DNA from 3 places in the Shewanella sp. SW32 genome. Region 3 is predicted to be linked to each of the others. Evidence: predicted binding sites of a transcription regulator. Region 3 holds the regulator's gene; each other region holds the start of a gene.
What was found. The regulator NrdR, encoded in region 3, represses ribonucleotide reductase genes. The targets are predictions, from matches to a motif close to AAACACNANATNTNGTGTTT.
Positions count from the first base shown of each region.

Region 1: the regulator NrdR is predicted to act here: its motif matches at 5,182-5,201, upstream of nrdA (class 1a ribonucleoside-diphosphate reductase subunit alpha).
Region 2: the regulator NrdR is predicted to act here: its motif matches at 1,597-1,616, upstream of nrdD (anaerobic ribonucleoside-triphosphate reductase).

Region 1 covers NZ_JAKKSJ010000004.1:104,887-111,920, reverse strand. The annotation lists gene serC (3-phosphoserine/phosphohydroxythreonine transaminase) at 1-198, opposite strand, end outside; gene gyrA (DNA gyrase subunit A) at 334-3,084, opposite strand; gene ubiG (bifunctional 2-polyprenyl-6-hydroxyphenol methylase/3-demethylubiquinol 3-O-methyltransferase UbiG) at 3,470-4,180, shown strand; gene L5M28_RS03405 (HAD family hydrolase) at 4,182-4,853, shown strand; gene nrdA (class 1a ribonucleoside-diphosphate reductase subunit alpha) at 5,356-7,034, shown strand, end outside.
Region 2 covers NZ_JAKKSJ010000013.1:39,392-46,425, reverse strand. The annotation lists gene L5M28_RS09600 (MarR family winged helix-turn-helix transcriptional regulator) at 88-576, shown strand; gene L5M28_RS09595 (hypothetical protein) at 697-1,386, shown strand; gene nrdD (anaerobic ribonucleoside-triphosphate reductase) at 1,648-3,765, shown strand; gene nrdG (anaerobic ribonucleoside-triphosphate reductase-activating protein) at 3,870-4,331, shown strand; gene L5M28_RS09580 (YibL family ribosome-associated protein) at 4,446-4,802, shown strand; gene ribA (GTP cyclohydrolase II) at 5,075-5,689, shown strand; gene L5M28_RS09570 (hypothetical protein) at 5,747-6,691, shown strand; gene L5M28_RS09565 (FlxA-like family protein) at 6,747-7,034, opposite strand, start outside.
Region 3 covers NZ_JAKKSJ010000021.1:82,406-89,439, forward strand. The annotation lists gene ettA (energy-dependent translational throttle protein EttA) at 1-1,072, opposite strand, end outside; gene glyA (serine hydroxymethyltransferase) at 1,262-2,515, shown strand; gene nrdR (transcriptional regulator NrdR) at 2,804-3,253, shown strand; gene ribD (bifunctional diaminohydroxyphosphoribosylaminopyrimidine deaminase/5-amino-6-(5-phosphoribosylamino)uracil reductase RibD) at 3,373-4,527, shown strand; gene L5M28_RS13915 (riboflavin synthase) at 4,596-5,252, shown strand; gene ribBA (bifunctional 3,4-dihydroxy-2-butanone-4-phosphate synthase/GTP cyclohydrolase II) at 5,348-6,451, shown strand; gene ribE (6,7-dimethyl-8-ribityllumazine synthase) at 6,582-7,034, shown strand, end outside.

The sequences.
Region 1 (7,034 bases), on a different contig from region 3:
ATTTGTGGGGATCTGCATCAGTTCACGTAAATCGGACTCGGCTTGTTGTGTAAGCGCGATGAACTCTTTACTTCGGTGGCTGATTTCCATCACGGAAACGCCTTGGCCATTCCAATCAAGTAATTCCTGTTGTGCTTTTTTCATTACCGCTGCGGGTAACATTGCAGGTCCAGCACAGAAATTATAAATCGCGCTCACTGACACTCTCCTTAATCCCAACCATGATGTAGGTATTGATAAATACGAAACCATTCTAAAACGAACAATGCTATCAACATCAATGCCATTAAAAAAACGAGCGTCCAATTGGACGCTCGTTAATATGACACTTAATTACTCTTCGTCTTGCTCATCATCAGCAAGCTCGTCTTCATCTTCGTCCAACTCTTCTTCGTCATCCAGCGCTTCTTCAAGCGCCTCGTCGGCTAATTCGCCTTCGACAATGACAGGAACAATCGGTAAACCGTTTTCATCCAGCTCGACTTCATCTTCTTCAGTTTGGATTTCGTCGATACGTTGTAGGCCGACCACTTTCTCGTCGCCCGCAGTACGGATAATCGTTACACCTTGAGTGTTACGGCCAATGATAGACACGCCGCTCGCAGGTGTACGCACTAAGGTACCTTTATCACTGATGAGCATCAGTTCGTCGTTAAGACCGACTTGAACAGCCCCAACAACAGCGCCGTTACGTTCACTCACCTTGATTGAAACCACACCTTTAGTCGCACGGCTCTTCGCAGGATATTCAGACAGTTGCGTCCGTTTACCGTAGCCGTTTTCAGTCACAGTCAGAATCGCGCCATCGCCTTTGGGTACGATAAGCGACACGACTTTCTGACCTTCTTCTAAACGGATACCACGAACGCCTGTTGCAGTACGGCCCATAGGACGTAAGGACAAGACTTCTTCACCAGTTTCAGGATCGGTTTTCACTTCGCCTGTTTCAGAATCACGAACTTTCTCACCAAAGCGAACCACTTTACCTTCGTTCGAGAACAACATGATTTCGTCATCACCGTTAGTGATATCGACACCGATCAGTTGGTCACCGTCTTTGAGGTTAACGGCGATAATACCGTTTGCACGTGGATTGCTATAAGCAGTTAGTGCGGTTTTCTTCACAGTACCGTGTGAGGTCGCCATGATGATGTACTTGTCCGCCGCGTATTCACGTACTGGCAGAATCGCAGTAATGCGCTCGCCATCGGATAACGGCAACAAGTTAACAATTGGACGACCACGGGCCGTACGGCTCGCTAATGGCAGTTGATACACTTTGAGCCAGTACATCTTACCAAAATCAGAGAAGCACAAAATGGTGTCATGGGTATTGGCAACTAACAGCTTCTCGACGAAATCTTCGTCTTTCACTTTCGTCGCGGCTTTACCTTTACCACCACGGCGCTGGGCTTGGTAATCGGTCAATGGTTGATACTTGGCATAACCTAAGTGCGACAGTGTTACCACAACGTCTTCTTCGTTGATCAAGTCTTCAAGACTCATATCAACTTCGTTGGCATTGATCACTGTACGGCGCGCATCACCATATTCTTCAAGGATTTGAACTAATTCTTCCTTGATCACTTCCATCAAACGCTCAGGACTGCGCAAAATAAACAGCAGACCCGCGATAAATTCGAGCAGTTCTTCGTATTCGGCGATGATCTTATCGTGCTCAAGACCGGTCAAACGGTGTAAACGCAGTTCCAGAATGGCCTGAGCTTGTTGCTCAGTCAGGAAGTATTGACCGTCACGAATACCGTATTGTGGCTCTAACCACTCTGGACGCGCGGCGTCATCGCCCGCTTTTTCCAGCATGCCTTGAACGTGGCCTAATTCCCAACCTTGCTCAACCAATTTCACTTTGGCATCCGCAGGCGTGGGTGAGGCTTTGATCAGTGCAATAATCGGGTCAATGTTAGCCAGTGCAACCGCCAGCGCTTCCAAAATATGGGCACGCTCACGGGCTTTACGCAGTTCAAATACGGTACGACGCGTCACCACTTCACGGCGATGCAGAATAAAGCATTCGAGCATTTCTTTAAGGTTAAACAGTTTAGGCTGACCATTGGTCAGGGCCACCATGTTAATCCCGAAAGAACACTGCATTTGTGTTTGAGCATAAAGGTTATTGAGTACAACCTCGCCCACTTCACCGCGCTTAATTTCAATAACGATACGCATACCGTCTTTATCAGACTCGTCGCGTAGACCGCTGATCCCTTCAAGCTTTTTATCTTTAACCAGCTCGGCAATCTTCTCGATTAAACGGGCTTTGTTCACTTGATACGGGATTTCAGTGACGATAATGCGCTCACGGCCATTATCTTCGGTTTCCACATCTGCCAGAGCACGCATGATCGCGCGGCCCCGGCCAGTTTTATAGGCATCAATAATGCCTTTACGGCCATTGATAATCGCTGCAGTGGGGAAATCCGGACCTGGAATGTATTCCATCAACTGTTCAATCGACAGTGAAGGCTCTTCAATCAATGCCAAACAGCCCTTCACCACTTCTGTTAAGTTGTGGGGTGGGATGTTGGTTGCCATACCCACGGCAATACCCGATGAACCGTTAATTAACAGGTTAGGTACGCGTGTAGGTAGTACAGCTGGGATCTGTTCTGTGCCGTCGTAGTTAGGGACGAAATCCACTGTCTCTTTTTCAAGATCGGCCAGTAATTGGTGCGCTAACTTATCCATACGGATTTCGGTATAACGCATTGCCGCCGCTGAGTCACCGTCGACCGAACCGAAGTTACCTTGGCCGTCTACTAAGGTGTAACGCAGTGAGAATGGCTGGGCCATACGGACGATAGTGTCATAAACAGCAGAATCACCATGCGGGTGATATTTACCGATGACGTCACCGACCACACGGGCAGATTTTTTGTAAGGCTTGTTCCAATCGTTCTTCAATTCACTCATGGCAAACAGAACGCGGCGATGAACCGGCTTTAAGCCGTCGCGCACGTCTGGTAATGCACGTCCCACGATAACGCTCATGGCGTAATCAAGGTACGAATTCTTTAGTTCGTCTTCGATATTAATTGGCGAAATAGATGATGCCAGATCAGTCATAAACTGCTCGTTCCCCTGAAAAATAGCCGACAACGTATAATCCGTATCATTGCCAAGCCCAAAAACGTGATTTGGCATTCTAACACAGTTATTTAATGTCGCCAGACCTATCATTATCGAATTGAGAGTCTGGTGGCTTAATAGATGAAAACACTGTCAATTTGGTCGTTTGTGCGATAAACAAGCGTTGAAATTCACGGCTTACGATGAGGAAAAATCGCCAAAGGGATAAAGTAAAAGGTCGATACGGAGCACAACAATTAACATAAAAGCAGATAACTGCTGAAAATTCACTCAACCACAAGGGCTTAGCTCGGTCGAGCACTTTGTTTATCAAACATAGTCGTTATAATAGCCGCACAATACAGCTTCTTCAGGTAATAGCATGCATCAGAATACCAATGTAGACCCACAGGAAATCGCAAAGTTTGAACGTATGGCCGAAACTTGGTGGGATCTCAACGGCGAATTTAAGCCGCTGCATCTATTAAACCCGCTGCGCTTAAACTATATCGATCAAACCGCTGGCGGTATTTTCGGCAAGAAAGTGCTCGATGTCGGCTGTGGTGGCGGCATTTTGTCTGAAAGCATGGCCCGCATCGGCGCCGAGGTTGATGGTTTAGATATGGGTGATGAGCCCTTAGAAGTCGCCCGCCTACATGCCCTCGAAACGGGCGTGAGCATTAATTATGTAAAAAATACTGCCGAGGCCCACAGCCAAGATCATCAAGCCTATTACGATGTGGTGACCTGCATGGAAATGCTCGAACATGTACCCGATCCACAATCTGTGATTAAAGCATGCTGTGACATGGTCAAACCCGGTGGTCATGTGTTTTTCTCCACCATCAACCGCAACATTAAATCCTACGTGCACACCATTTTAGGTGCGGAATATTTGCTAAAAATGCTGCCAGTTGGCACCCACGAGCATAAAAAATTCATTAAGCCTTCGGAGCTGATTGAGCTAGTAGATAATACCGATCTTATCTGTACCGATGCCTTAGGGGTAAGCTACAACCCATTGACGAGCATTTTTAAGTACACGCCTAAGGTTGATGTGAATTACATGATAGCGACGCGTAAGGTTGATTAATATGAGTCTGGCACAGATCAAAGGCGTACTGTTCGATCTCGACGGCACCTTAGCCGATACCGCGCCGGATCTGGTGCAAGCCCTCAATTTAAGTCTTCAAGATGTCGGCATCGCCGCGCAGCCGTTAGCGGCCATGCGCTACGCCGCATCCCACGGCAGTTTTGCCTTAGTCGATGCCGCGATCCCTGATGCGGCAGAAGATCTTCGGTCTCAAGTTCAGCAAGGGCTACTCGCCCACTATCAGCGTATAAATGGCGATCACTGTGCGCTATTCACAGGCATAGCGGCATTACTCGATTGGCTTGAGTTAACGCAGATGCCGTTTGGGGTGATCACCAACAAGCCAGCCCGGTTTACCCGTCCCTTATTGCGAAAACTGAATTTACACTTGCGTATGCCCGTTATCATCAGTGGCGATTCGACCAAACACCCAAAACCCCACACAGCACCTATGTTGTTAGGTGCACAGCAACTAAACTGCGCACCTGAGCACATTTTGTATCTTGGGGATGCCGAGCGAGATCTGCTCGCGGCCAAGGCTGCTGGCATGTTAGGCGGCGTGGCCCTATGGGGTTATCTGGGCGTGAACGACAAGCCGTTGCAATGGCCAGCGCACGCGTATTTTGCGAGCCCAACTGAGCTACATCAAGCACTAATCGAAGCATTGGCTTAACAACATCAACCAAAAACAGCGCCTACAATGCTCAAGACTAAGGCATCCAATACGTAACTTCACTGACGAACATCAGTGTGTCAGCATACTATTTATGACCCACGGAAAAAGTCAGGCGGATAAAAGATCGGCACTCGTGAGCGATCGCGATCTAAAGAAAAGATCGCCTAAAAATCCCCCATGAGTGTGACACGCTAACCTGAAATTGAGCTTCAAGGTTAGTCGTTACTAACGCAAAATTTTATCCTCACGTTATCCACAAGATGTCCCCTGAATTCAGACTTGCAAATAGGGGCAAACCTCACTATCTTGTATCCCATATAATTTAAAACACCATATCTTGTGTATAGGTAACAATCAGACACACTAGAAGCTCGCCGCTTAATTGACTCGTTTGTAACCAGTCAGCTGTATTTAAGGGACGATTATTGATTGTTTTACAAGGATACGTACGGTGATTTTGCTCACCTAAATACATATAAGAACCAAGGCCTATCTCCAAATGAATAGCACTATGACAGTCACAAAACGCTGTGGCGATCGTGAGAATATCGATCTCGAAAAAATACACCGCGTAATTACTTGGGCAGCCAAGGGATTAAAAAACGTTTCTGTTTCGGAAGTTGAACTTCGCTCGCACCTACAGTTTTTCGATGGCATCCCAACCGAAGCTATCCATGAAACCATTATCAAGGCTGCGGCGGATTTAATTTCTCCAGAATCACCGGACTATCAGTTCCTTGCTGCCCGTTTAGCGGTGTTTCATTTGCGTAAGAAGGCCTTCGGTCAGTTCGAGCCGCCCGCATTGTATGCTCACGTGACTAAATTGGTTGAGCTGGGTAAATACGATCAACACATTTTAAGTGATTACACCCGCGAAGAGCTGGATGTGATGGATACCTATATCGACCATTGGCGCGATATGGATTTTTCCTACGCTGCGGTAAAACAGCTTGAAGGCAAATATTTAGTTCAAAACCGTGTGACCCACGAAATCTATGAGAGCGCGCAGTTCCTTTACATTTTGGTCGCAGCTTGCTTGTTTGCCCGTTATCCAAAAGAGACGCGCCTGAAATACGTTAAAGATTTCTATGACGCGGTATCAACTTTTAAACTGTCGCTGCCAACGCCAATTATGGCCGGTGTGCGCACCCCAACGCGTCAGTTTAGCTCTTGCGTACTGATCGAATGTGGTGACAGCTTAGATTCTATCAACGCGACCGCTTCGTCTATCGTGAAATACGTCAGCCAACGTGCGGGTATCGGTATTAACGCCGGTCGTATTCGTGCCTTAGGTAGCCCAATCCGTGGTGGTGAAGCCTTCCACACAGGTTGTTTACCTTTCTATAAGTATTTCCAAACCGCAGTGAAGTCGTGTTCTCAAGGCGGCGTGCGTGGCGGTGCTGCGACCCTGTTCTACCCTATTTGGCACTTAGAAGTCGAATCTCTGCTGGTATTGAAAAATAACCGCGGCGTCGAAGACAACCGTATCCGTCATTTAGACTACGGTGTGCAGTTGAACAAAGTCATGTATCAACGTCTGATCAAAGGCGAAAACATCAGTTTATTTAGCCCATCTGACGTGCCTGGCTTGTACGATGCTTTCTTTGAAGATCAAAACGAATTCGAACGTTTATATGTGCAATATGAGCAAGACAGCAGCATTCGTAAGAAAACGATAAAAGCAGTTGAGCTGTTTTCACTGATGATGCAAGAGCGCGCCTCAACGGGCCGTATCTACATTCAGAACGTGGATCACTGCAACACTCACAGCCCGTTCGATTCAAAAGTCGCGCCGATCAGACAGTCTAACCTGTGTCTTGAAATCGCCCTGCCGACTAAACCATTGAACAACATCGATGATCCAGAAGGTGAAATCGCGCTTTGTACGCTGTCAGCACTTAACTTAGGTTCTATCAAAGAGTTATCTGATATTGAGCCATTAGCCGACCTCGCCGTACGCGCACTGGATAATTTATTGGATTATCAAGATTACCCTATCAAGGCCGCGCAAATCGCCTCGATGAATCGCCGTACTTTAGGCATAGGCGTGATCAACTTCGCTAACTATTTAGCGAAAAACGGCATGAAGTATTCTGATGGTAGCGCGAACGCTTTAACCCACAGAACCTTCGAAGCGATTCAGTACTATTTACTGAAAGCCTCAATGAACTTAGCCAA
Region 2 (7,034 bases), on a different contig from region 3:
TCGAATGCAAATAGTTTGCGCGCAAACTAGATGGGGTGGGACAGATCGGATAAGATAGCGTTATGTTTAAATCACAGGCGCTTAAACGTGCAGAATTGCTTACCTCAACCTGAGCTAGACGCTACAAAACAGACTCATAGCCAAGCTTCTAGCGATCCACTCTGTTTATCCGATAATGTTTGTTTCGCGTTATATTCTGCGAGCAATGCATTAGTGCGTGCTTATCGGCCTCTACTCGAGGCATACGAGTTAACTTTCCCTCAATATTTAGTGATGCAAACCCTGTGGCGTCAAAACGGCTGCAGCCAAACCCAGCTATCAATGGCGACTAAACTCGATATGGGAACCCTAACGCCAATCGTTAAGCGCTTAGAGGTAAAAGGCTTGATCACGCGTTTGGCCTGCGTTGAAGATGAGCGGAAAAAATTGATCACTCTGACGACTCAGGGAGAGGCGATTAAGCATGAAGCCCTAGCCTTGAAACAAACTTTGCTGAATAAAGTACAAATGGATGCAGAGGCACTCGATTTGTTGAGGCGGCAATGTCTTGCCCTTATTGAAGATTTACAGTCCTAGAGATAAAGCTACTGGTGCTGTTCGCTACCCGAGAATTCAGGCTCTGCACAGATTAATACTTGATTGGCTTAGTTTTTGCTTTAAAACCGTCATTGAGTCTTAGACGCCGAATTTTTGACGATGAATTCTATTTTAAATGCCTTTAATCTTAATCGCAGCAGTGCCAGTATCGCCGATGCCTATGGTGCCAATAGCCAAAAGACGAGCACGGCTAAAACCGATACTACGATAGAAACAAATAAAACGCAGACGGATGCTACCAAACCCGATAACGGTAAAACCGATGAGATAGCGCTGTCGCCAAGGGCGCAACGCGCACAGAAAATTCAATCGATGGCGAAGGATTTTTTTGCCGATGGTCAATTTGGCGTCGCCGATATTCCCGCATTGGTGTCGCGCTTACAAAAAGATGGCATTTTATCGGATGTGCAACTCGAGCGTTTATCGAAAAACGGTATTACAGTGCCGAGCACAACAACGCCGACTAAACAATCGTTGCAAGATTTTTTAGATGATGAAATCAAGTCATTAGCTAAAAAATCACCTAATAATCCTCTTATCAATACCTTAGTAGATGCTAAGAACGTCTTAACCAATATGGATGATGCTCAGTCGCCGGTGCTAGCCCAGAAGGCCACGAAAGTCCTTAGCCAATTGACGGATTATTTGAATTCTGAACCTCCGCTTACGGATGCTCAAAAGCAGCAGTGGCAGGGGCTAAAATCTATGATGCAACTTGCTTCATCTATGGGGGTACATCAATCTGCATCGGGCCAACTCAGTAGTTATCTTGCGCTTGCTAAACGTTAATTCACATCCATAGTGCGTGATAAACACAAATTGTCACGCATTCAACTAGCTGGGTTTAATCAGCAGGTCAAGGCGCAATTTTCAGATAATTGGGCCTAGCTGCAGTTCTGGTTTGTTCTTTTATTTCATCCTAAAAACTATGATCTGGATCATGGACTCCTTACCGTCATTGTAGCCTAATGCTCTACATATTGTGTTTTGTGCTTTTAAAATCACTAGATGTAGTGTTAATTTTTAGGCGAGATGGAGAGGAACTGAACAATGCCAGTCGTAATTAAGCGTGATGGTTGCCGCACACCTTTTGATGAAACAAGGATACGGGATGCAGTGAATGCCGCTGCAAACTCAGTTGGAATAGAGGATGGCGACTATGCAGCGACAGTGGCAGCGTGTATCAGTCAGAGCGTCGCGCCATTAGCAGAAGTCGATATCCACCATCTACAAGATGCGGTTGAGAATTTACTGATGGAAGGGCCGTACAAGTCCCTGGCGCGGGTGTATATCGAATACCGTCACGACAGAGATGTGTGCCGTGAAGCGACCAGTAAACTCAACCTCGAAATCCGTGGTTTAGTTGAGCAAAGCAATGCGGCTTTACTCAATGAAAATGCTAATAAAGATTCAAAAGTCATTCCTACTCAGCGGGATTTACTCGCGGGCATAGTCGCCAAACATTACGCCAAGAGTCATATTTTGCCAAAGGATGTGGTCGCTGCCCATGAAGCGGGCGAGATCCATTACCACGACCTAGATTACTCGCCGTTTTTCCCGATGTTTAACTGCATGTTGATTGATTTAGCTGGCATGTTGACCCACGGCTTTAAAATGGGTAATGCCGAAATTGAAACCCCTAAGTCTATTTCAACAGCGACAGCGGTGACCGCGCAGATCATTGCCCAAGTGGCGAGCCATATCTATGGCGGCACAACTATCAACCGTATCGATGAAGTGTTAGCGCCATTTGTCGCTAAGAGCTACGACAAGCATTACCAAATTGCCCTGAATTGGAAGATTACCGACGCCAAAGCCTTTGCCACGGCGCAAACTGAAAAAGAATGTCACGATGCATTCCAGTCTTTGGAATATGAGGTCAATACCTTACACACTGCCAATGGCCAAACACCGTTCGTGACCTTTGGATTTGGTTTAGGTACGTCGTGGGAATCGCGCTTAATTCAGCAATCTATGCTCAAAGTGCGGATGGCGGGATTGGGTAAAAATCGCAAGACGGCAGTATTCCCTAAGCTAGTGTTTGCGATTCGTGATGGCATTAATCATAAAGCGGGCGATTGCAATTACGATGTAAAACAGATGGCGCTCAAATGCGCGACAATGCGCATGTATCCCGACATTCTCAACTACGAGCAAGTCGAGAAAGTGACCGGTTCATTTAAAACCCCAATGGGCTGCCGTAGCTTTTTAGGCACCTATGAAGAAAATGGCGAGCTTGTGCATGAAGGGCGCAATAATTTGGGAGTGGTCAGTTTAAACCTGCCGCGGATTGCCTTAGAAGCCAATGGCGATGAGGCTGAATTTTATCGCATTTTAGATGACAGATTAGTATTAGCCCGTAAAGCACTGGATACCCGTATTGAGCGACTGAACGGTGTTAAAGCCCGCGTGGCACCTATCCTCTATATGGAAGGCGCCTGTGGTGTACGCTTGCGCGCTGATGATGATGTGGCGCAAATCTTTAAAAATGGTCGCGCTTCGATTTCACTCGGTTACATTGGCCTGCATGAAACCATGAATGCACTCTATGGCACCCAAACCCATGTATTTGACGATGCACAATTAAGGGACAAAGCCGTTGCTATTGTTGCTTATCTTAAAGCGGCTACCGATGCGTGGAAGGCCGAAACAGGTTATGGCTTTAGTCTGTATAGCACGCCAAGTGAGAGTCTCTGCAGCCGTTTTTGTAAACTGGATGCGAAGCAATTTGGCCTAGTCACAGGGGTGACGGACAAGGGCTATTACACCAATAGTTTTCACCTCGATGTGGAAAAAAGTGTTAACCCTTACGATAAAATTGATTTTGAACAGCCATATCCCGCTATCGCGAACGGTGGCTTTATTTGTTATGGCGAATATCCCAATATGCAGCATAACCTCGAAGCGCTGGAAAACGTCTGGGATTATAGCTACAGCCGCGTGCCTTACTATGGCACTAACACGCCAATTGATGAATGCTACGACTGTGGCTTTACCGGTGAATTTAGTTGTACCAGTAAAGGGTTCACTTGCCCTAAGTGTGGCAATCATGAGCCTAGTCGGGTTTCTGTGACGCGCCGTGTGTGCGGTTACTTAGGCAGTCCTGATGCGCGGCCCTTTAATTATGGCAAGCAAGAAGAAGTAAAACGCAGGATCAAACACTTGTAACACTATTACCTTATTCTGCCTGTTAGACTTATTCCGTGGCATCAAATAGTGCCACGGGATGAGTGTCAGTGTTAAAAGATGAAATGCACTATGAGTGACCATCAATGAATTACCATCAGTATTTCCCTATCGATGTGGTCAATGGTCCTGGTACGCGTGCGACCTTGTTTGTTTCTGGTTGTGAGCACCAGTGCCGGGGTTGTTACAACCAAAGCACGTGGGATCCCCGTTCTGGGCATGTGTTTGATAGGACGATGGAAGATAGGATTATTGCCGATCTTAATGATAAGCGGATTGTGCGCCGTGGTTTATCGCTTTCGGGCGGAGATCCTTTATTGCCTGTCAATCTCAGTGCCATTTTGACGCTCGTCAAACGAGTCAAGGCTGAGTGTAAGGGGAAGGATATTTGGCTGTGGACAGGTTATGTGCTCGATGAGTTGAGTGATGAACAGCGCGCCGTGTTGGCCTATATTGATGTGCTGGTGGACGGAAAATTTGAACAAAGTCTTGCCGATCCGAGTCTCGTGTTTCGCGGTAGCAGCAATCAGATCATTCGTTTGTTATAAAAGCGGTAACGAGGATCTGTAACTTGCTGCTATAATCTCAGGCCTTGACACAGACGCTAGCATAATCAGGCTAAGATTTTACTGTGGCTAACTTAGGTAATTTAAGGTAACAGAATGAATTTAAAGCAAGAACTGCAGCAGCTTAACGATAAATTAGATAAATTTCGTCGTAAACTTGCTGCGGCTGAACAAAGAGGCGATGACGTCATTATTGCCCAGTTCAAACGCGAAATCGCTGCGGTCACTAAGCAAATCGGCAGTGTGAAAGGACAACAAACCCGCTTATTGAATAAGCAAGGGTCAGATATCAAAGGTTTGCCTTTCCATCGTGCTTTGACAAAAGCGGAACAAGCAGACATGGGCAAACTGAAAAAGTCTGTCAAAGGGCTTGTGGTAATCCACCCTATGACGGCTATCGGCCGTGAAATGGGGCTAACGGAAGTTACTGGATACGCTCCCGCAAAATTTTAATGTGGGATTGGATGTCACTGGCACGGGATCGAGTGTCGATCACGTGTTTGTGCTCCTGTATTTAATGCACTGCTTCGTTTTAATCCATTCCTTCGTGCTGCCCATCGAAAAGACATTCATGTTTGGTTTAGTTGATTAAAACACTAAAGTATTTCTGGATTGTTCGAAAACACTTTAGAATAGTGCGCTTAGTTGGCTAAGTGCCTAATCCTCGTTTTGTTTCTAGGGATCTTATTCGTCTCATGGAATGAGAGTTGTCGTTAAGGTTAAGTATGTCGATAAAATATGTCGCGACGTCAAAGTTACCCACTCCTTGGGGCGTGTTTGCCATGCATGGTTTTGAAGATACCGAATCAGGTAAAGAGCATGTTGCGCTCACATTCGGTACTCTCAGTGCGGATGAACCTGTGTTGGGCCGTATTCATTCCGAGTGTTTAACCGGCGATGCTTTATTTAGCTTGCGTTGTGACTGTGGTTTTCAGTTACAAGCTGCCATGCAAAATATTGCGGAAACGGGCAGTGGCTTTATCCTCTATTTACGCCAAGAAGGCCGTGGCATTGGTTTGCTGAATAAAATTCGCGCCTATGAGCTGCAAGATAAAGGCGCCAACACGGTTGAAGCCAACGAGCAACTCGGTTTCGAAGCGGATATGCGTAAATACGACATGATCAAGCCTATGCTGGAACAGATAGGGGTGAAGCATGTGCGTTTGATGACCAATAATCCGCGTAAAGTGAAAGCGATGAAGGAGTTTGGCATCGAAGTGGTTGAGCGCGTACCACTGCAAGTTGGTAAAAATCGTTATAACGAAGCGTACTTAAAAACTAAATCCACTGAGCTTGGACACATGATGTCTGAATATCATTTTATGGATGAAAATAAGTAGTTTTGTCATCATGATGAGTCGACCGATTGAGTTAAAAATGAGGAAGGTTTAAGTCAATTGAGCCATTGTTTCAGTCGGTTGCTATTAAGCTTGTCGCTAATGTGCTTGGCATTACTGAGCGTTATTCCTACCACCTTTGCCGATAGTATTTCCGCTACAAATACATTCATATCTGCATCTCAAGCGGATGATTCCGGCTTTTCTATCAATCATGCACCTAAAAATGCTAATGGTAGTAATCCGATAGAAACTAGCACTAATCCAAATTCTGTTTACGCCTTTGGTAGTTATCTTGGCACTGGCGTTTACCGCGCTGCAAACCAAAATGCGACCGTCGTTAGCATTCCGTTAAGCTTTGATTTGAAGAAAGATAGCGGTAGCCAAACTTGGTTACGATTACCTATCTCCTTTGGTTTTTTTGATTATCTAGCCAAAGATATCACTGAAGGTGAGTTGCCGTCGTCGATAGGTACTATGACAGTTACCCCAGGTTTTGAGCATCATTGGCAGGCGAGCGAAAATACTCGAATGGAAGGGTATTTAGATATCGGTTTTGGCACTAACTTCGATAAAAACGATAACGTTGCTATTATCGCCTCAGGGATCAGTAGCTTGTATGACTTTATCTTAGCAGGGCAGGATGCTGTGTGGGTATCGAGATTACGCTTTGCTGGGTACAGCGAGCACTATGGTAAGTTTTCTGATCAATTTGCAGTACTACAAACAGGTGTTGATTTAGGGTTAGCACCACGCTGGCAATGGTGGGATCTGCAGGTACAACCAAGGATCTTTGCTGTAGGCTATTGGTATTTCAATGAACTTAGATTTATTAGCGAGATAGAGCAAGATACTATTGTTTCTGGTAGCTATGAGGCAGGCTTCTCGCTTGCCTTTTCTAAGCCGTTAGGCGGTGAATTATTGAGTGTTGATCGCATCGGATTCAGTTATCGTCGTGGCGATGGGCTCAATGTTTGGCGTTTAATGTTCAGCTTTCCCATCTAAGTGGGTTAACGATAGTCAGTTGGTCTTGTATTAGTTTAGTAGAATACTGTTTCAGTTAATCTGACTTTTTACTATCTTGCATCTTTTTATCCAACAAGGTGGCGATTTGGCCACTAAGTAACATTATTTGTTCTTGCAGCATTTTACGTTGCTGATCTGCAGCTTCTGAGTCATCTCCCTTGAGCTTGGATAATATTTCTTGTAATTCTTTTATTTTTTCTTTTATTTTGTCTATTTGTTCATCAATTAATGTCTTAGGTTCTTCTTTTGGAGTTACTTCAGCTTCATTTTTTTTAGCTAATGCTTTTTCTCTCAAAGGGGCCCCAAAGTCGTTGGATAAAGC
Region 3 (7,034 bases):
TGGCACCGATAATACCGACGATCGCACCCTTAGGTACAGAGAACGACAGGTTGTCGATCAAAACGCGGTCACCATAAGATTTGGTCAGGTTATTCACTTCAATAACCTTGTCACCTAAACGAGGTCCGGGCGGAATAAACAGCTCGTTGGTTTCGTTACGTTTTTGGTAATCGTTAGTGTTCAGCTCTTCAAAGCGTGCCATACGGGCCTTGCCTTTAGACTGGCGGCCTTTCGCGCCTTGACGTACCCATTCCAATTCCTTGGCAATGGTCTTTTGGCGAGCGCTTTCGGTAGCCGATTCTTGCTTCAGACGGGCATCTTTTTGCTCAAGCCATGAAGAATAGTTACCTTCCCACGGAATACCTTCACCGCGGTCGAGTTCTAAAATCCAGCCAGCAGCATTGTCGAGGAAGTATCTGTCGTGGGTAATCGCGACCACAGTACCAGCATATTCCTGCAGGAAGTGCTCAAGCCACGCCACAGATTCAGCATCCAAGTGGTTAGTGGGTTCGTCCAGTAACAGCATTTCTGGTTTTTCAAGCAGCAAGCGACAAATCGCTACGCGGCGACGTTCACCACCGGATAACACTTCGATTTTTTCATCCCAATCTGGCAGACGCAGTGCGTTGGCGGCGCGCTCAAGGACGTACTCTAAGTTATGGGCATCTTGAGCTTGAATAATGGCTTCGAGTTCGCCTTGCTCTTTTGCAAGGGCGTCGAAATCGGCATCCGGCTCGGCGTAGGCGGCATAAACGGCATCGAGGCGAGTCAGGGCATTTTTTGCCTCTGCTACCGCTTCTTCAATCGCTTCGCGCACGGTTTGATTCGGATCGAGTTTAGGTTCCTGCGGCAGGTAACCGATTTTCAATCCTGGCATTGGGCGCGCTTCACCTTCAATTTCGGTGTCGATACCCGCCATAATGCGCAGTAGTGTCGACTTACCTGAACCGTTGAGGCCGAGTACGCCAATTTTGGCGCCGGGGAAAAAGCTTAAAGAAATATCTTTAAGGATCTGCTTCTTAGGCGGAACAATTTTACCCACCCGCAGCATGCTGTAAACAAACTGAGCCATTTTTCTCTATCTTAAGTGACTAATGATGCGGCTAATTCTACTCGATTGCGCGCCGAACTCAACTCGACAATGAGCCAAGTTCAAGCACTATCTGCAGGAATTTCATGTTTCAAATACTGGGATTGTGACCGCGTTCCGAGTAGAATACCGCGCAACCCTACCTATAAGAATTGGCAGCTGGAGTAAGCAATGCTGAAAAAAGATATGAATATCGCAGATTATGATCCGGAACTGTTTAACGCAATTCAGAATGAAACTCTGCGTCAAGAAGAGCATATTGAGCTGATTGCTTCTGAAAACTACACCAGTCCACGCGTGATGGAAGCGCAAGGTTCACAGTTAACCAATAAGTACGCTGAAGGCTATCCAGGCAAGCGTTACTACGGTGGTTGTGAGTATGTGGACGTAGTTGAAACCTTAGCGATTGAACGTGCTAAACAACTGTTTGGCGCAACTTACGCTAACGTACAACCTCATTCAGGTTCACAGGCAAACAGCGCTGTTTACATGGCATTGTTAAAACCTGGCGATACCGTACTGGGCATGAACTTAGCTCATGGTGGTCACTTGACCCACGGTTCACCGGTTAACTTCTCTGGCAAACTGTACAACATCATTCCTTACGGTATCGACGAGTCTGGCAAAATTGACTACGACGAGATGGAACGTATTGCCTTAGAACACAAGCCTAAGATGATGATCGGCGGTTTTTCTGCCTATTCAGGTATCGTTGACTGGGCAAAAATGCGTGAAATCGCAGACAAAATAGGTGCTTATTTATTTGTCGATATGGCACATGTTGCCGGTCTTATTGCTGCGGGCGTTTATCCAAACCCAGTACCACACGCGCACGTTGTGACATCTACGACCCACAAAACCTTAGCGGGTCCCCGTGGTGGCGTGATCCTATCTGCTGCTGACGATGAAGACTTGTATAAGAAGTTGAACTCAGCGGTATTCCCTGGTGGTCAAGGTGGTCCATTGATGCACGTTATCGCCGGTAAAGCGGTGGCGTTCAAAGAAGCCCTAGAGCCAGAATTTAAAGTTTACCAACAGCAAGTGGTTAACAACGCTAAAGCTATGGTTGAAGTGTTCCTTGAGCGCGGTTACAAAATCGTCTCTGGCGGAACCAGCAATCACTTGATGCTAGTTGATCTGATTGGTCGTGACTTAACGGGTAAAGAAGCCGATGCCGCCTTAGGTAGCGCTAACATTACTGTGAACAAAAACTCAGTGCCAAACGACCCACGTTCACCCTTTGTGACCTCAGGTGTGCGTATCGGTACGCCAGCGATTACGCGCCGCGGCTTTAAAGAAGCGGAATCGAAAGAGCTGACTGGCTGGATTTGTGACATCCTTGATGATGCAAGTAATCCTGCAGTGATTGAGCGTGTTAAGGGCCAAGTACTGGCACTGTGTGCACGTTTCCCTGTTTACGGCTAATTTGCCAATGCATCTACGCTTAGTAGATGAAGGGCCGAGATTGACCGCCGACTGACTTGATACTTATAACATCAGGCACTTAGCATCAGGTACTTAACATCAAGTAGTTAACATTAGGTTGTTAAGCTCAGGTAGTTAACCTCAGCCCATAAATAGGATAAAATCCCATGGCCGCATCTTGCGGCCATTTTTATTGGTAAAATCTTAGGCTTAAATCCATTGCGTTTGACTGAGATTTAACAGGTAAACCCATTAACGCTTTACGACCATTCACTGGCAGGAGGCTCAATGCATTGTCCATTTTGTAGCGCGACAGATACTAAAGTCATCGATTCCCGATTAGTTGCAGAAGGCCACCAAGTGCGCCGTCGCCGAGAATGCACCGAATGTCATGAAAGATTTACCACCTTCGAAGGCGCTGAATTAGTCATGCCTAGGGTGATTAAGCGTGATGGTTCACGCCAACCCTTCGATGAAGAAAAACTCCAAGGTGGCATGTTGCGCGCCGTTGAAAAACGCCCCGTGTCTATGGATGAAATCGAGCAAGCGCTTAGCAAAATCAAGTCAACCCTGCGCGCCACTGGCGAGCGGGAAGTGCCGTCAGAAATGGTAGGTAACTTAATGATGGAGCAATTGATGAGCCTAGATAAAGTCGCCTACATACGTTTCGCTTCCGTGTACCGTGCCTTTGAAGACGTGTCTGAATTTGGCGAAGCCATCGCCAAACTGCAAAAGTAGTCATTGAGTTTTGTCGCCGACAAGGCAGACGTGTACGAGCGATTGGCGTGAAAGCACAAATTTAAAAGACAGGTTTGTAAGACTGGTGAAAGCCGAAACCTTTAACAACAGGGTTGAACATGAGCTTGAACATAAGTTGGTCCGTACTCGATACCCAAATGATGAGCCGCGCGATTCAATTGGCGCGCAAAGGCTTTTACACCACGAGGCCCAATCCCAGTGTGGGCTGCGTTATCGTTAAAGATAATCAGATTGTCGGCGAAGGTTATCATCAAAAAGCGGGTGAGCCCCACGCCGAAGTGCATGCGTTACGTATGGCTGGTGAACACGCCCGCGGCGCAACGGCCTATGTCACCTTAGAGCCCTGTAGCCATTATGGCCGCACGCCACCCTGTGCCTTGGCGCTGATCAATATTGGCGTTAAACGCGTGGTGGTGGCGGTTGAAGATCCTAATCCGCAAGTGGCTGGTCGCGGTATTCAAATGCTGCGCGATGCCGGCATTGAAGTGGATGTGGGATTACATCGCGATGAAGCCTATGCCTTGAATTTAGGCTTTATGAAGCGCATGGAATCGGGTTTACCCAGAGTTACAGTCAAATTGGCTGCGAGTCTTGATGGTAAAACCGCGCTGTCTAACGGTGTGTCTAAATGGATAACCGGTCCAGAATCTCGCCGCGACGTGCAGCGATTACGTTTACGTTCTTGTGCACTGGTCACGGGAATTGAAACCATACTGGCGGACGATCCCTCACTCAATGTGCGTTATCAGGAACTTGGCAGCTTAAAAGAAAGTGTAACCGAGGCGCAATTACTACAGCCATTAAGAGTCATACTCGACAGCCGCGCCCGTTTGCCGTTATCGGCCGCCTGCTTGGCTATCGTATCGCCGATACTCTTGGTCTCGACCGTGGCTTATCCCGTAGAGTTTCAAGCACAATTGCCCTCCCATGTGAGTTGCCTCGTGTTAACTGCAATTGCAGGTCGCGTCTCATTGCCTGAACTATTAAGCTATTTAGGCCAAAGTTGTAATCACGTGCTGGTGGAAGCGGGTGCAACCTTAGCGGGCGCATTTTTAGCAGAGGGGCTTGCCGATGAGTTAGTGCTATATCAAGCGATGAAAATCCTCGGTGGACATGGGCGTAATCTGCTGCAATTGCCCGATTATCAAACCATGGCACACATTCCTGCACTCACTTTGGTCGATGAGCGTAAATTAGGGCCAGATACCCGTTTAACCTTGAGCGTTATGCTTGATAATTCTTTATTTAATTAGGGCAAGATAACCGTTTAACTTTGAGTCTTATGCCTTATTACTTCTTTATTTAATTAAGTGAGTTAACCATGTTTACTGGGATTATTGAAGCAGTTGGCGCCCTGCGCAAACTGGAGCGTAAAGGCGATGATATTCGTCTTACCGTGGCGAGCGGCAAACTGGATTTAAACGATGTGCGTTTAGGCGACAGTATTGCTACCAACGGTGTGTGCTTAACGGTTGTGCAGCAATTAGCAGACGGTTATGTGGCTGATGTCTCTGCTGAAACCGTGAGTCTAACCGGGTTTGCCAACTATAAAGTGGGCACTAAGGTGAATCTTGAAAAGGCCGTTACCCCAACCACACGCTTAGGCGGCCATATGGTCAGCGGCCATGTAGACGGTATTGCTGTGGTTGAACAACGCCTAGTGCGTGGTCAAGCTATCGAGTTTTGGTTAGCCGCCCCCGCAGAGCTTGGGCGTTATATTGCCCATAAAGGTTCCATCACCATTGATGGCGTGAGTCTGACGGTTAACGAAGTGGACGGCAGTCGATTCCGCTTGACCATAGTGCCGCATACCGCAGGTGAAACCACGTTAATCGACCTGCAAGCGGGCGATAAGGTGAATATCGAAGTGGATTTAATCGCCCGTTATCTTGAACGTTTGATGAATTATGATGGCAAAGACAGCAAGAGCGGTGGCGTCACCATGGAAATGTTAGCCCGTGCCGGCTTTGTGCGTTAGTGCACAGGAGCAGATTATTTAACTTAAGCTTATCGGCAGCTTAGGTTATTTAGGTATAGAATTTCATAATAACAGCAAAATCATAAGGTCCTACAATGGCGCTGCACAGTATAGAAGAGATCATCGAAGATATTCGTCAAGGCAAAATGGTTATTTTGATGGATGACGAAGACAGAGAAAACGAAGGTGATTTGATCATGGCGGCCGAAATGGTCACGCCAGAAGCGATTAACTTTATGGCGAAATATGGCCGTGGGCTCATTTGCCAGACCATGACTAAAGCCCGTTGCCAGCAGTTAAATCTACCCTTAATGGTGACGAATAATAACGCCCAGTTCTCGACTAACTTTACGGTTTCTATTGAAGCGGCGGAGGGTGTGACTACCGGTATTTCGGCCCACGATCGCGCTGTAACGGTGAAAGCGGCTGTGGCTAAAGAGGCTAAAGCGTCTGATTTAGTGCAACCAGGGCACATCTTCCCGTTAATGGCACAGGACGGCGGCGTATTAACCCGCGCAGGCCACACTGAAGCTGGCTGTGATTTAGCCCGTCTTGCGGGACTTGAGCCATCGGGCGTTATCGTTGAGATTTTGAACGAAGACGGCACTATGGCACGTCGCCCAGATTTGGAGATTTTCTCCGAGTTGCATGGCATCAAAATCGGCACTATCGCGGCTTTAATCGAGTATCGCAATACCAAAGAAACCACGGTTGTGCGTGAAGCTAAATGCAAATTACCGACCCGTTTTGGTGAGTTCGACATGGTGACCTTCAGAGACACTATCGACAATCAACTGCACTTTGCCTTAGTCAAAGGTGAGGTGAAAGAAGATTGTTTGGTGCGCGTGCATTTGCAAAATACCTTCAACGATTTACTCCACTCAGAGCGCGATCAGCAACGCAGTTGGCCACTCGAAAAGGCGATGGAGCGTATTTCTGCAGAAGGTGGTGTATTGGTTTTACTCGGGAATCAAGAACATCCCTGTGAAATCCTCTCTAAGGTGAAAGCCTTTGAAGCCGAAGATCAAGGCCAAGCGCCTGCTTCTGCAAAATGGCAAGGGACGTCGCGCCGTGTGGGTGTGGGCTCGCAAATTCTCGCCAGCCTTGGTGTGACTAAGATGCGCCTGCTCAGTTCGCCTAAACGCTACCACTCACTTTCAGGCTTTGGCCTTGAAGTGACTGAGTATGTGGCGGACTGAAACCCAAAGTTACACTGAAGTAAAATTAACAATTTCTGATAATTTGCATAGGGCTCTGGGCAATTGGCTGTGATATCATGTCGCCACTTTTCGCCCCGAGCTGGGTGCTTTAGCTAAATTAGGTAAGATAATGAACGTAGTTCAAGGTAATATCGAAGCGAAAAATGCCAAAGTTGCGATTGTAATTTCGCGTTTCAACAGCTTTTTAGTTGAGAGCTTGCTTGAAGGTGCACTTGACACGCTGAAACGTTTTGGCCAAGTCAGCGACGACAATATCACTGTTGTCCGTGTACCAGGTGCGGTTGAGTTGCCACTAGCTGCGCGTCGCGTAGCTGCCAGTGGTAAATTCGACGGTATTATCGCATTAGGTGCGGTGATCCGTGGTGGTACTCCTCATTTTGATTTTGTTGCAGGCGAATGTAATAAAGGTCTAGCTCAAGTTGCTTTAGAATTTGATCTGCCTGTTGCTTTCGGTGTTTTGACCACTGATACCATTGAACAAGCGATTGAACGTTCAGGTACCAAAGCGGGTAACAAAGGCGGCGAAGCTGCTCTAAGCCTGCTTGAAATGGTCAATGTTCTG